Regions from separate parts of the Streptomyces sp. NPDC102462 genome, predicted to be linked through region 2. Evidence: riboswitches for the same ligand, from Rfam matches in the RefSeq annotation. Region 2 holds a riboswitch; the other holds the start of a gene.
What was found. Region 2 has a riboswitch for cobalamin ahead of metE (5-methyltetrahydropteroyltriglutamate--homocysteine S-methyltransferase). Riboswitches for the same ligand answer to the same signal wherever they lie in the genome.
Positions count from the first base shown of each region.

Region 1: linked by a shared signal. The riboswitch ahead of ACIRFL_RS38460 (ABC transporter substrate-binding protein) and the one ahead of metE (5-methyltetrahydropteroyltriglutamate--homocysteine S-methyltransferase) in region 2 are both predicted to bind cobalamin.

Region 1 covers NZ_JBIWKB010000075.1:1,366-8,377, reverse strand. Annotated here, with positions in the region: gene ACIRFL_RS38480 (secondary thiamine-phosphate synthase enzyme YjbQ) at 1-142, shown strand, start outside; gene nhaA (Na+/H+ antiporter NhaA) at 172-2,043, opposite strand; gene ACIRFL_RS38470 (hypothetical protein) at 2,529-2,900, shown strand; gene ACIRFL_RS38465 (hypothetical protein) at 2,897-3,175, shown strand; cobalamin riboswitch at 3,310-3,524, shown strand; gene ACIRFL_RS38460 (ABC transporter substrate-binding protein) at 3,585-4,622, shown strand; gene ACIRFL_RS38455 (FecCD family ABC transporter permease) at 4,619-5,632, shown strand; partial or broken gene ACIRFL_RS38450 (ABC transporter ATP-binding protein) at 5,629-6,469, shown strand; gene ACIRFL_RS38445 (hypothetical protein) at 6,589-7,012, shown strand, end outside.
Region 2 covers NZ_JBIWKB010000063.1:35,430-42,441, forward strand. Annotated here, with positions in the region: gene ACIRFL_RS36110 (TIGR04222 domain-containing membrane protein) at 403-1,206, shown strand; partial or broken gene ACIRFL_RS36115 (DUF692 domain-containing protein) at 1,203-2,397, shown strand; partial or broken gene ACIRFL_RS36120 (NADP oxidoreductase) at 2,398-2,534, shown strand; cobalamin riboswitch at 2,692-2,917, shown strand; gene metE (5-methyltetrahydropteroyltriglutamate--homocysteine S-methyltransferase) at 3,085-5,409, shown strand; gene ACIRFL_RS36130 (GlxA family transcriptional regulator) at 5,664-6,659, opposite strand; gene ACIRFL_RS36135 (NADP-dependent oxidoreductase) at 6,792-7,012, shown strand, end outside.

The DNA of each region.
Region 1 (7,012 bases), on a different contig from region 2:
CCCCGCGATCGTCCCCCCGCACTCCACGCTGCCCGTGCTGCACGGCCGCCTGGAACTGGGAACATGGCAGTCCGTGTGCCTGGTGGACACCAACCGGGACAACCCGAACCGGCAGGTCCGGCTGAGTTTTCTGGCGGGATGACCCGGGCCGTACGGCGCCGGGTGCCGGGGCTACGGGGCCGGGTCTGACAGCGATGCCCGGTCCCGGGCCGTGCGTACCGCCAGTGACAGTGAGGCGACGTCGTACGCGCCGTGGTGCCGCCGGCCGTTGACGAAGAACGTCGGCGTGCCCGAGACCCCGCTCAGATCGGCCGACTCCACGTCCTCGGCCACCCGTTCCGCGCCGGCCCGCGCCCGCAGGTCGCGGCGGAACGCCGTCATGTCGAGCCCGATCCGCTCGGCGTGCTCCAGGAGGTCCTTCACCTGGAGGCTCCCCTGGTGGCTGATCAGGACGTCGTGCAGCTCCCAGTAGCGGCCCTGCGACGCCGCCGCCTCCACGGCCTCGGCGGCGAGCTGCGCGTCGGGATGGACGTCCGTGAGGGGCAGATGCCGCCAGACGTAGCGCAGGTCGTCGCCGAACTCGGCCAGCAACGCGCGTACCACCGGCTCCGCCCGTCCGCAGTACGGGCATTCGTAGTCGCCGTACTCGACCAGGGTCACCGGAGCGTCGAGCGGGCCGCGCACATGGTCGCGCGCCGCGTCGACGGGATCGCTCAGATCGACGATCGGCTGCCCCTCGCCCAGCAGCGCCCGGGTCCGCCGGCGCGCGGGCAGCAGGGCGATGGCCCGCGTCAGGACCCACGAGATCAGACAGGACAGCACGACGGCCGCCAGAATGCCGGCCTTCGCCTGTTCCAGCCGCTGCCCGTGGAAGGCGAGCGTGGCGATCAGCAGCGCCACCGTGAAGCCCACACCGGCGAGGCTGCCGCCCACGGCGACCGCGCCCCAGCCCACCGCCGGGCGCAGCCGGCCCCGGCTCACCCGCGCCGCCAGCCAGGTGGCGCCCAGGATGCCGGCCGGTTTGCCCAGGACGTAGCCGCAGACGATGCCCAGCGTGACGGGTGAGGTGAACGCCGCCGCGATCCGGTCGGCGCTGATCGTCAGGCCCGCGTTGGCCAGCGCGAACAGCGGCACGATGACATGGCTCGTCCACGGGTGGATCATCCGCTGCAGCCGCTCGTTGGGCGAGAGGGCGGAGGCCAGACCGCGGCGCAGGGTGCGTTCCAGTTCCGGCGTCGGCTGTTCCCGAAACCCCCGGAACAGCCGGGTGACCCGCTCCAGGGCGTGCCGCTCGGCCGGATGCGCGTACGTCAGCAGCCCCATGACCAGGCCGCTGACCACCGGGTCCACCCCCGACCGCAGCAGCGCGCCCCACAGGGCCACCCCCAGGACCGCGTACACGCCGGTGATCCGGACCCCGGCCGCGCGCAGTGCGAGAAGCAGGGCGAGGACGCCGAGCGCGACGCCCAGCGCGGTGAGGCTGACCGTGCCGCTGTAGGCGAGGGCGATGACGACCAGCGCCACGAGGTCGTCGGTGACCGCGACGGTGAGCAGGAAGACCCGCAGACCGCCCGGCAGCCGGGAACCGAGCACGGCGAGCATGCCCAGGGCGAAGGCCGTGTCGGTGGACATGGCGGCGCCCCAGCCCTGCGCCGAGTCCAGTCCGGCGTTGAAGCCGAGGTAGATCGCGACCGGGACGAGCATGCCGCTGACCCCGGCGACCACGGACAGCACGACGCGGCGCCGCTCGCGCAGTTCCCCCACGTCGACCTCGCGGCGGGCCTCCAGACCCACGACGAAGAAGAACAGCGTCATCAGGCCGCTGTTCACCCACTCGCGCAGCTCCAGGGAGAGATCGGCCGAACCGATCGTGAGCGACATGTCCGTCCGCCACCACGACGCATAGCCGCCGGGGGAGACGTTGGCCCAGACGAGGGCCACGATCACCGCGCCGAGCAGCACGGCGGCGCTGCCGGTCTCGGTCCGCAGGAAGGTGCGCAGCGGGCTGCGCGGACCCGCGCCGCACGCGGTCTGTCCGGTCATGGACACGGCCCCGGACGGTGCGGGACCGGTCGGCTCTGGCGGCACGTCGTGCACCCGCATCCCGATCAGTCGACGAAGACCCCGGCCGGGTCGATGGGCGGGAGCCGGCCGGGCGGGGACGGCCGTCCTCCTGGACGGGTACGCGGCACCGGAGCCGAGGGCGGAGCCGGATGCCGTCGCGTGCGTGACAGTTTAGTGAGGGGGCCGGCGCGGGGCCTGGAATCGACGGCGGGCCTGCTCCCCGCGGGTGAGCAGAATTTGCGTCGCTGTGCAACTATGGAGGGGTGCCGGAAGCCCGGAGGACCGGGTGCACGCCGACCGAGGAGGAGGTGAGCGACATGGATCGCAGCAGCAGTAGTCCGGGCCGCGCGAGGCCCCGCATCCCCATGTCCCCCCGCTCCTCGGGCACCCGGTAGCCCCCCGCCCCGCACGGCGGCTGCCATGCCCTCGACCTGCCCCGCCGCGACGGGGAAGGGGAGGTACCCATGGCGAACCCGACCACCTTCGGCCCCGCCCTCTGCCGCGCCGCCGGTGCCGCCTCCTGCGTGGTGCCGGGCAGCGGCTTGTCCGGCGCCGCGGGTGCCCGTGGCCTCGACACGACCGCCCCACCGCGGTGTTGGGCCGCCGGCAGTCGGGGTCTGTGGCGCGATCTGACGCTGCCGCGTGGACTGCCGATGTCCCGTGGGCTGTCGGCGGCGCGCGACGGCGCCGTGCCCGCCCGTGTCTGCCGCAGCGGTGACCCTGTCCGTCGCCTGGAACGGCTCATCGCGCGGCTCGTCCCGGAGCCCGGAGTGCGGGATGCGTACCGGCATCCGGACCACGGCCCGCTCGGCACGGCACGGGAGGCGGCGGCATGAACGACCTCGAAACCCAGAGCGCACGCCGCACCGTCCGCCGCGCCGCCCGGCGCCTGGCGGAGGACGCACCCAAGCTCGTCGTCGGCTCCGCGGACGCCTACCGGACCGGCCTCGCCACCCGCGCCGCCGACCTGCGCCGGGCCGTGCTCGCCGCCTGGCTCACCGGCGTGCCCGAGCACGTCATAGCCGCCGACGGCGGACTGTCCCCGGCCGTCGTGCACGAGTGGATCTGCGCCGGGACCCCGCCCGTGGACCCGGAGGACGGACCGGGGTGAGGCACGACGTCCCACCCGGGCCGGAGCGCCGGGTGTCAGCAGGCGGCCCGGCACACCGATGCCGGCATGGCCGACGTGGCGGACGCGGGCGCTCGGCCCGGGGACGGGGCCGGGTCCTGGCGGCCGGGCGATCTTGGTAGCCTGGCCGGGCCAGTCGTGCCACATCCGAGGCCAGGGAATCCGGTGCGAATCCGGAACTGACGCGCAGCGGTGAGGGGGACGGGCAGGGCACACCAAGCCACTGGGAGGGGTTCGGGCCGGCCGCGAGGCCGGTGCGGGGCCGTACCGGGAAGGCGCCCCGTCCGGACGAACCCGAGTCCGAAGACCTGCTGGCACCTCCGCGCCCCGTGCGCGGAGGACGTCCGTAGGCCAGGCTCCGCGTACGAGCCCCGACACCCGAGGCAGGCCCGTGTTCCGTTCCCCGTGCCGTCCCGCCCTGCTGTTGCTCACCCCGGCGCTGCTGCTGACCGCGTGCGGCGGCCCCGGCGGATCCGCCCCCGACTCCGGCCGTTCCGCCGCCGGTTACCCCCGCACGATCGACAACTGCGGCCATCCGGTCACCCTGGCGTCGGCCCCCGAACACGCCGTCTCCCTCAACCAGGGCAGTACCGAGATCCTGCTCTCCCTCGGTCTCGGGGACCGTCTCGCCGGCACCGCCACCTGGACCGACCCGGTGATGAAGGGCCTGGAGAAGGCCAACGCGTCCGTGCCCCGGCTCGCCGAGAACAACCCCTCCTTCGAGAAGGTGCTCGACGCCGAACCCGACTTCGTCACCGCGTCTTTCGTCTCCACCCTCGGCCAGGGCGGCGTCGCCACCCGCGAGCAGTTCGAGAAGCTGGGCGTGCCCACGTACGTCTCCCCGTCCGACTGCGCCGCCGGAAAGGACAACGACAGCGGCGGCGACGGCTCCCGCAGCGCCCCGCTCACCCTCGACACCGTGTACGGCGAGATACGCGACCTGGCCCGCGCGTTCGGCGTCGACGAACGCGGAGACCGGCTCGTCGCACGTCTGAAGGAGCGGGTGCGGGCGGCCACCGACGGCCTCGACGCCTCCGGCGTCTCGCTCATGTACTGGTTCGCCAACTCCCAGTCGCCCTACCTGGCCGGCTGCTGCGGCGCCCCCGGCGCCATCACCCGGGCCGTCGGCGCGTCGAACGTGTTCTCCGGCACCCACGAAGAGTGGCCCCAGATCAACTGGGAGACCGTCGCCGACCGCGACCCGGACGTCATCGTCCTCGGCGATCTGACCCGCAGGTCCCAGACGGCCGAGAGCGCCAAGGCCAAGATCCGCTTCCTGGAGAGCGACCCCGCCACCCGCAATCTCACCGCCGTCAGGAAGAAGCGGTACATCCTGCTCAGCGGGCAGGCCATGAACCCGTCCATCCGCACGGTCGAGGGAATCGAACCGGTCGCCGCCGGACTGCGTGACCTCGGGCTCGTCAAGTGAACCTCCGCGCCCCGCTGTTGACCGCAGGCGGGCTGCTGGCGGTGACCGCGTCGGTGGCGTTCGCCGTGACCATAGGCCCCGCCGACATCTCCACCGCCGACGTCTGGGCCTGCGTCGCCGCCCACCTCGGCTTCGGGGACAGCCAGTTGGCGCCGCTGCGGGACGGCATCGTATGGAACCTGCGCATGCCCCGCACCCTGCTGGCCGCCCTCTGCGGCGCGGGCCTCGCGGTGTGCGGGGCGGTGATGCAGTCCCTGCTGCGCAATCCGCTCGCCGACCCGTTCGTGCTCGGGGTGTCCTCCGGGGCGTCCACCGGCGCGGTCGCCGTGGTCGTGCTCGGGGTCGGCGGGGGAGCGGTGTCGCTGTCGGCGGGCGCGTTCGCCGGTGCCCTGCTCTCCTTCGGGCTCGTCCTCGTGCTCGGTCACACCCTGGGCGGCGCCCCCGACCGGGTGGTGCTCTCCGGCGTGGCGGCCATGCAACTGTTCTCCGCGCTCACCTCGTTCACCGTCCTGACGTCGGCGGACGCGGAGACCACGCGAGGCGTGCTGTTCTGGCTGCTCGGCTCGCTGACCGGCGCCGGCTGGGGCGAGGTGCTGCTGTGCGCCGTCGTGCTCGCCGCCGTGCTCGTGGTCTGCCTCGGGTACGCCCGCACCCTGGACGCGTTCGCGTTCGGCGAGGACGCGGCGGCGGCGCTCGGTGTGCGTGTCGCCCGCACCCGGCTGGTCCTGCTGTGCGCGACCGCGCTGCTGACCGCGACACTCGTCAGCTGCACCGGGGCGATCGGCTTCGTCGGCCTGGTGCTGCCGCATGCGGCCCGCGCGCTCACCGGTTCCGGCCACGCCCGGCTGCTGCCGGTCACGGCACTGGCCGGAGCCGTCTTCCTGGTGTGGGCGGACACCGTCGCCCGTACCGTCATCGATCCCCAGGAGGTGCCGGTGGGCGTGGTGACGTCGCTGATCGGCGTACCGGCGTTCGTGGCCGTCCTGTACCGCGGACGGAGGCGGACATGACCGGCCCGGACCCCACGTCCGACCGGGTCCCCACGTCCGACCGGGACGCCCCGCCCGGTCTGCGCGCGGAGCGCGTCACGCGCCGCATCGACGGCCGGATCATCGTCGACGGCGTCACCCTCGCCCCCCGGCCCGGGCAGACGATCGGCCTGCTCGGCCCCAACGGCAGCGGCAAGTCGACCCTGCTCAGGCTGCTCGCCGGAGTGCTCGCGCCCACCGCGGGAGTCGTCACCCTGGACGGCCGCCCGCTGGCCCGGGTCGGCCGCCGGGCCACCGCGCGGCGCATCGCCACCGTCGAACAGCACGCGCACACCCAGACCGAGCTGACCGTCCGGGACGTCGTCGCGCTGGGCCGCATCCCGCACCGGCGGGCCTGGGCCGCGGCCGGTGCCGACGACGCGCGCGGTCGCCGACGCACTGGCCCGCACCGGGCTGACCGAGCGGGCCGGCCAGTTCTGGCACACGCTGTCCGGCGGCGAGCGCCAGCGCGCGCAGATCGCCCGCGCCCTCGCCCAGCAACCCCGCGAACTGCTGCTGGACGAACCCACCAACCACCTCGACATCCAGCACCAGTTGGACCTGCTGGACCTCGTCGCCGACCTGCCGGTCACCACCGTGATCGCGCTGCACGACCTGAACCTCGCCGCGATGTACTGCGACCGGCTGCTCGTCCTGCGAGACGGCCGGGCGGTCGCGGAAGGCACCCCCTCCACGGTCCTGACGCCCGCCCTCATCGAGCGGGTCTACGGCGTCCGTGCCGAGGTCACCCAGCACCCCGGCCACCCGGTGATCCGCTTCCTGCGCCGGCCGACCCGCGCTGCGGACGGGCCCGCCTGACCGGATACGGCACCGACGGTGGTGTGGTCTGGATCACATGGGGTGAGTTGAGTGTGTGACGGGGACAGGATCCGTACCCAGGAGTGACGACCGATGCCCTGACCCGAGGATGAGGCGCCATGACCGCAGGGTGGTGTTCTCGCACGGTACGGGCCGCGCTGTTCGCGGCCGTCTGTGTGCTGCTCGCCGCCCTGGGCCACGTTCTGATGTCCGGTCGCCATGTGCCCGCAGGGGCGCTGGCCGCCGGGGGCGTCGCGACCGGTGTGGTGGGCTGGTGCCTGGCGGGCCGTGAGCGGGGGCCGGCGCTGATCGTGACGGTGGTGGTCGCCGCCCAGACGGCGCTCCACTCGGCGTTCACCCTCGCCCAGCGGGCATCCGGGGACCCGGGGACCTTGGGCGTGCACTCCATGGGCGTGAACCCCATAGGCGTGCAGCCCATGGGCCTCACCACCATGGGTGCGGGCTCTATGGGCCCGGACGCCATGGGCACGGCGTCCGTGGGCAGGGGCCCCATGGATATGGGCTCCATGGATATGGGCGAAG
Region 2 (7,012 bases):
TTCCTCTTCGCCCATGTCGCCCGGCCGCGTTGACCGGTCTCGGGCCAACGAGACGCCACCGGACGTTTCATGACGCGCACAGACCTGGGACCTGTGTGACGTGCGCCACGGAAGACGCGGGTGGCATACCTGACCGCGTTTCGCATCGTGCAAGAAGCCCTGACCAACGTCGCGCAGCAAGCCCTGGTCCTCGCCCGCTTCGGGCTCCCCACCGCGCAGCCCGGAGCGCCGCGCACCCCCGCTCCCGGTTCACCCGTCGCCGCGCGGGAACCACCCGGATACCTGTCGACGTCGTGTTCGACGCCATTGCCCGTACCCGCATCGCCTGACACGGCTTCGACATCGTTCAAGGGAGGCAGCGATGAACGCCCCCTGGGTTTCACCGGCCCTCAGTTCCTCGGCTTGTACGCCGCAGGTTTCGCGGTCGCCGTGCTGCTCGGCGTGGCCGTACGGCAAGCAGCCCGCCCCTTCTACCCCGCCACGGACACCAGCGTCATACCGGACGTCTACACCATCGCCTGGGTCGTCGGCGGGGCCCACCAGGTGGTGAGCACCGCCCTCTACGCCCTCATCCGGGCCGGCCATCTGCGCACGGCCCGGGACGGCACCCTCACCTTCTGTGGCAGCGTCCCCGACGAGCCGGTGCAGCGGGCCGTCCTGGAGGCCGCGCGGACCCGGGAGGCCACCAACACGACGCTGGTGCAGGAGGCAGCCCGGCGCCTGCCGGAGATCCGTCGGGCCGGGGACGCCGCGCGCAAGCTCGGTCTGCTGCCCAGCCGTAAACGCCGGCTGGCCGGGCGGCTGTCCGGGCTGCCGATGCTGGTGCTGGTCGGAGTCGGCATCGCCCGGATGGTGAACGGCGTCCACCTGGGCCGCCCGGTGCGCGTGCTGGTGGCCTTCCTGCTGGTCTCCCTCGTGGTGGCGGCGGTCTTCGTCTGCACACCGCCCCGGATCACCCCCGCGGGCTGGTACGCGGTACTCAACGCCGGAAGGTCGAGCTACCCGGTGCTCTGGGGGCCGGCCGGCGACGGCCCGAAGGTGTCGGCCCCGGTAGTCGCCGTCGCCACGGCAGGCTGGATCACCATCCCTGATCCGACACTCCGTTCGTCCCTTTTCAGCTCAGGGTCCTCGTCCTCGTCGTCCTCCGGGGGCGGCTGCGGCGGCGGCAGTTGCGGCGGCGGAGGGGGAGGGGGGTGCGGCGGATGACGGCGCGGCTGGGCTTCGGCATCGGCTGGCGGCCCCCGATCGACCTCACCGTGGAGCGGCTTGCGGGCGTGGACTTCGTGGAGGTCATCGCCGAGGCGGTCGACCCGCGGCGGCTGCCCGAGTCGCTGCGGGTGCTGCGGGGCCGGGGCACCCCGGTGGTCCCGCACGGCGTCTCGCTCGGCCTCGGCGGGGCGGAGCTGCCCGACCCGGCGCGGCTGGCCCACCTGGCGGCCTGCGCTCAGGCGCTGGGGGCGCCCCTGGTCAGCGAGCACGTCGCCTTCACCCGGGCGGGCGGGCTGGAGAGCGGCCATCTGCTGCCGGTGCCGCGTACCCGGGCGGCGCTGGACGTCCTGGCCGAGAATGTCCGGATCGCCCAGCAGCAGCTGCCCGTGCCGCTGGCCCTGGAGAACATCGCGCCGCTCCTGGCCTGGCCCGGGGACGAGCTGACGGAGGCGCAGTTCCTCACCGAGCTGGTCGAGCGGACCGGGGTGCTGCTGCTGGTCGACGTGGCCAACCTGCACACCGCCCGGGTCAACCTCGGCGTCGACCCGGTGGCGGTGCTGGACGCGCTGCCGCTGGAACACCTGGCGTACGTCCATGTCGCGGGCGGAGTGCTGCGCGACGGCCTGTGGCACGACACCCACACCCACCCGGTGACCGGACCGGTGCTGGACGTCCTCGCAGAACTCGCCCGCCGCACCGACCCGCCCGGGGTGCTGCTGGAGCGGGACGGCAGTTACCCGCGCGACGACGAACTCGCCGCCGAACTCGCCGCCATCCGGCGGACCGTACGGGAGGCCCGCGATGCCCGCTGAGCCCCCGGCGGCCGGGGCAGGGGCCGCGCGCGAGGAACTGGCGCGGCGCCAGGCCGAGTTGCTGGCCGCCCTGGTCGCGGGCGGCCCGGCCCCGGAGGGCTTCGACCCGGACCGGCTGCGGGTGCAGGAGAGTGCGCTGCTGGACAAGCGGCGCAGGGTGGTGGCGGCCCATCTGCCGGACGTGGCCGAGGCGTTGGGGGAGCAGATTCCCCGGCTCTTCGCCGGGTACGCCGAGGGACGGCCGCGCCCGCCGGGCGGGCCGCACGCCGACGCGGCGGCCTTCACGGCGCACCTGCGCGCTCGCGGCCTGCTGCCCCGGGGCACAGGGCCGCGCCGGTGGGCCCGCCTACTGCGCCGCCTGCGGCCGGGGCGCTGAGAGCCCGCGTCCGGCGGCGGTCTCGAATGTGCGGACTCCTGGAAGCGACCGCCGCGCTGTTCATCGCCCTGTGGGTCGGCGAGGGAGCGGATGCACAAGCAATCGCTCCTCCGCTGGCATACGCGGCCGGACCGAGCCACCAGGAAACGGAAGGCGGCAGGGGGCTTTCTGAAAGGGCGGGAGACGCGTGTGCGGGGCTTTCCGCCCTCCGCCCGCTTCAAACCTGTCTCCCGCGTGTGCCGACTCACCATCCGAATGATGGACGCAAGCCTCCGGACTCGCGGCCATCCCCTTACGCTGGCCCGTGCAGCTGGTTCGCCCCGTCCGCCAGGCGGGATGCGTCGTAAGAGGGAACCCGGTGGGAATCCGGGACTGCCCCGCAGCGGTGAGCGGGAACGACCGCCGTCATACGCACTGGATCCGACGTACCGGGTCTGGGAAGCGACGGCCAGTAGGTGTCCTCCGGACAAGGAGGGCGTGCCCGTGAGTCCGAAGACCTGCCACCTGCCCGTGTGCGGACCACTCCGCGCGCGGACATCCCGGTGACCTCGTGGGCGGGTCGGCGTACATACCGGGCGGACGACCGCGCCATGCCGCGCGAGGTCGCCTCCGCCTGGTTCCGTCACCCCTTCGCGCTCTCGTCCCGTCGCCGGGACCTCAGGGAATCATCTCGCGAAGGAGATCTCCGTGACCACCAAGTCCGCAGCCGCGGCAGCACGGGCCACCGTGTACGGCTACCCCCGCCAGGGACAGAGCCGGGAACTGAAGAAGGCCATCGAGGGCTACTGGCAGGGCCGCGTCACCGCGAACGCCCTCCAGGGCACCGCCGCCGAGCTACGCCGTACGAACTGGCGGCAGCTCGCCGAGGCAGGCATCCACGAGGTCCCGACCGGCGACTTCTCGTACTACGACCACGTCCTGGACACCACCGTCATGGTGGGTGCGATCCCCACGCGGCACCGGGCCGCCGTCGAAGCCGACAGCCTCGACGGCTACTTCGCCATGGCCCGCGGCACCCAGGATGCCGCGCCACTGGAGATGACCAAGTGGTTCGACACCAACTACCACTACCTGGTCCCCGAACTCGGCCCGGACACAGTGTTCGCCGCCGATACGACCAAGCAGGTCGCCGAGCTGAAGGAAGCCCTGGCGCTGGGCCTCACGGCCCGGCCCGTCGTGGTCGGTCCGGTCACCTACCTCCTGCTGGCCAAGCCCGCGCCCGGCGTACCCGCCGACTTCGAGCCAATCACCCTGCTGGACCGCCTGCTCCCGGTGTACGCCGAGACGCTCGCCGACCTCTGCGCGGCCGGCGCGGAATGGGTGCAACTCGACGAACCCGCCCTGGTCCAGGACCGCACACGGGCCGAACTCAACGCAGCCGCCCGGGCCTACCGGGACCTCGGCACTCTCACCGACCGGCCCAGGCTGCTGGTCGCCTCCTACTTCGACCGGCTCGGCGAGGCCCTGCCCGTCCTCGCCCAGGCGCCGGTGGAGGGTCTGGCCCTGGACTTCACCGAGGCCGGCGCCGCCAACCTCGACGACCTCGCGGCGGTCGGCGGACTGCCCGGCAAGCGGCTGGTCGCCGGCGTCGTCAACGGACGCAACATCTGGGTGAACGACCTGGAGAAGTCACTGTCCACACTCGGCACTCTGCTGGGCCTGGCGGACCGGGTCGACGTGGCCGCCTCATGCTCCCTGCTGCACGTCCCTCTCGACGCCGCCGTCGAACGCGGCATCGAACCGCAGATCCTGCGCTGGCTCGCCTTCGCGCAGCAGAAAACCGCCGAGATCGTCACCCTCGCAAAGGGCCTCGCCCAGGGCACCGACACCATCGCCGCCGAACTGGCCGCCAACCGCGCCGATCTGGCCTCCCGGGCAGGCTCACCGATCACCAACGACCCCGCCGTACGGGCCCGGGCCGCCGCGGTCACCGACACCGACACGCGCCGCTCGCAGCCGTACACCGCACGCGCCGGCGCCCAGCGTGCCCGCCTCGGGCTGCCGCTGCTGCCGACCACGACCATCGGTTCCTTCCCGCAGACCGCCGAACTGCGCACCGCCCGCGCCGACCTGCGCGCCGGACGGATCAGCACGTCCGGCTACGAGGAGCGCATCAAGGCGGAGATCGGCGAGGTGATCGCCTTCCAGGAGAAGGCGGGCCTCGACGTCCTGGTGCACGGCGAGTCCGAACGCAACGACATGGTCCAGTACTTCGCCGAGCAGCTCACCGGCTACCTCGCCACGCAGCACGGCTGGGTCCAGTCCTACGGCACCCGCTACGTCCGCCCGCCGATCCTCGCCGGTGACATCTCGCGGCCCGAGCCGATGACGGTGCGCTGGACGACGTACGCCCAATCCCTGACCTCACGGCCGGTCAAGGGCATGCTCACCGGGCCGGTCACCATGCTCGCCTGGTCCTTCGTCCGCGACGACCAGCCCCTCGCCGACACCGCACGGCAGGTTGCCCTCGCCCTGCGCGACGAAGTGAACGACCTGGAGGCATCGGGCACTTCGGTGATCCAGGTGGACGAGCCGGCGCTGCGTGAGACGCTGCCCTTGCGGGCCGCCGACCGCGCCGCGTATCTGGCGTGGGCAACGGAGGCGTTCCGGCTCACCACGAGCGCCGTACGGCCCGGCACCCAGATCCACACCCACATGTGCTACGCCGAGTTCGGCGACATCGTCCAGGCCATCGACGACCTCGACGCCGACGTCATCAGCCTGGAAGCCGCCCGCTCCCACATGCAGGTCGCCCGCGAACTCGCCGCCCACGGCTACCCGCGCGAGGCCGGACCAGGCGTCTACGACATCCACTCTCCCCGCGTGCCGAGCGCAGTCGAGGCAGCCACCCTGCTGCGGAAGGGACTTGAGGCGATCCCCGCCGAGCGGCTGTGGGTCAACCCCGACTGCGGGCTGAAGACCCGTGGCTGGCCCGAGACCCGCGCCTCGCTGGAGAACCTTGTGACTGCGGCTCGCGCCCTTCGAGGGGAACTCTCCGCGGCCTCAGGCTGACATCCGTCCGCCGGGGGAGGGAGTATCGTCGCCCGCTCCCTCCCTCCGGCGCCGACCTGCCAACCCTGACACTGCCGGCTGATCCGGCCCCGCACAGGAGTCCAGGGACCGGATCAGCGCGTGCCGAGACCCGTCGCCCTCATCGTCGCCGGCAACGGCATCCCGGCGGCGGTCACGGCCACCGCAACTCGGCGCCGACCGGGACGGCCCGCGCCGACGAGCAGGCAGGACAGCGGGGAGTCCTCGTCCAAGGCTCACGTCATCCGAAGAGGCTCCGCCCTGGCCGGTTCTGGGGCGCAGTGGGCGCGGCGGTAGGCCAGTGGGGACAGGCCGAGGTGGGTGTGGAAGTGCTTGCGCAGCGCGACGGGGTTCCCGAAGCCACAGGCTGTGGCGATCCGCGCGACGGTCAGGTCGCTGGATTCCAGCATGCCGCGTGCCTGGTTCAGACGGCTTTGCAGCAGCCATTGGAGGGGGCTTGTGCCCACCTCGGCACGGAACCGTCGGGTGAACGTGCGCTCACTCATGTGGGCGTGGCGGGCCATGTCCTGCAGCGTGAGCGGCTCGGCCAGCCGGCCGAGTGCCCACTGGCGGGTGGCCGAGGTGGAACGGTCGGCATCCTTCGGCACCGGATACTCGATGAACTGTGCCTGTCCGCCTTCGCGCCATGGAGCCACCACGCATCGTCGCGCTGCGGAGGTGGCCACGGCCGCGCCGTGGTCCCTGCGGACCAGATGGATGAACAGGTCGATGCCGGCAGCCCCGCCGGCAGCTGTCAGGACGCGTCCGTTGTCGACGAACAGCACGTCCGGATCCACCTCCACGTCGGGGAACAGCCGGGTGAACTGGTCGCACAGCGCCCAATGGGTGGTGGCCCGCAGTCCGTCCAGCAGGCCGGCCGCCGCGAGCAGGAACGCCGATGTGCACAGGCTGACGATGCGGGTTTCAGATCCGATTCGGGAGAAGGCCGCGGCCAGCCGGGCGGGCAGCTCGCCGGTGGCGAGCAGGTGTTCGTCGGGCTCCTGGGTGGCGATCACTACGGTGTCCGCACCGTCCAGGAGCGATTCGTCATCGTCGACGACGATCCGCAAGCCCTCGCTCGTACGGACCGGCCGGCCGCCGAGCGAGCAGGTCGTCACGGAATAGAGCCGTGCCCCGGTCGGATCGGTGGCCTCGTTGAGCACCCGGGCCGCGATGCCCAGGTCCATGGGCATGACCCCGTCGAGGGCGAGAACGGCGACACGATGTGGCATGGCTGGAATGGTACGACAGGTGGCTGCCCGGCCACTCACGACGTCCCTGGGAGTCGGCGAGGCTGAAGCACATGCCCGGGGCCTTTGGCCCCGGGCTGAAGAACATGCGAAGCAGATATGAGCGAGGAACGTATGAGCGAGCAGACGATGCGCGCCGTCACCGTCAAGGAGTTCGGTGGACCGGAAGTGCTGACCGCCGGCCGGGTCGCGCGCCCCGAGCCGCTGCCGACCGAGGTGCTGGTACGCGTGCACGCCGCCGGAATCAACCCCGTGGACTGGAAGACCCGTGCGGGCCACGGCATGGCCGGGCTGCAGACGCTGCCGTTGATCCTCGGCTGGGACGTTTCCGGCGT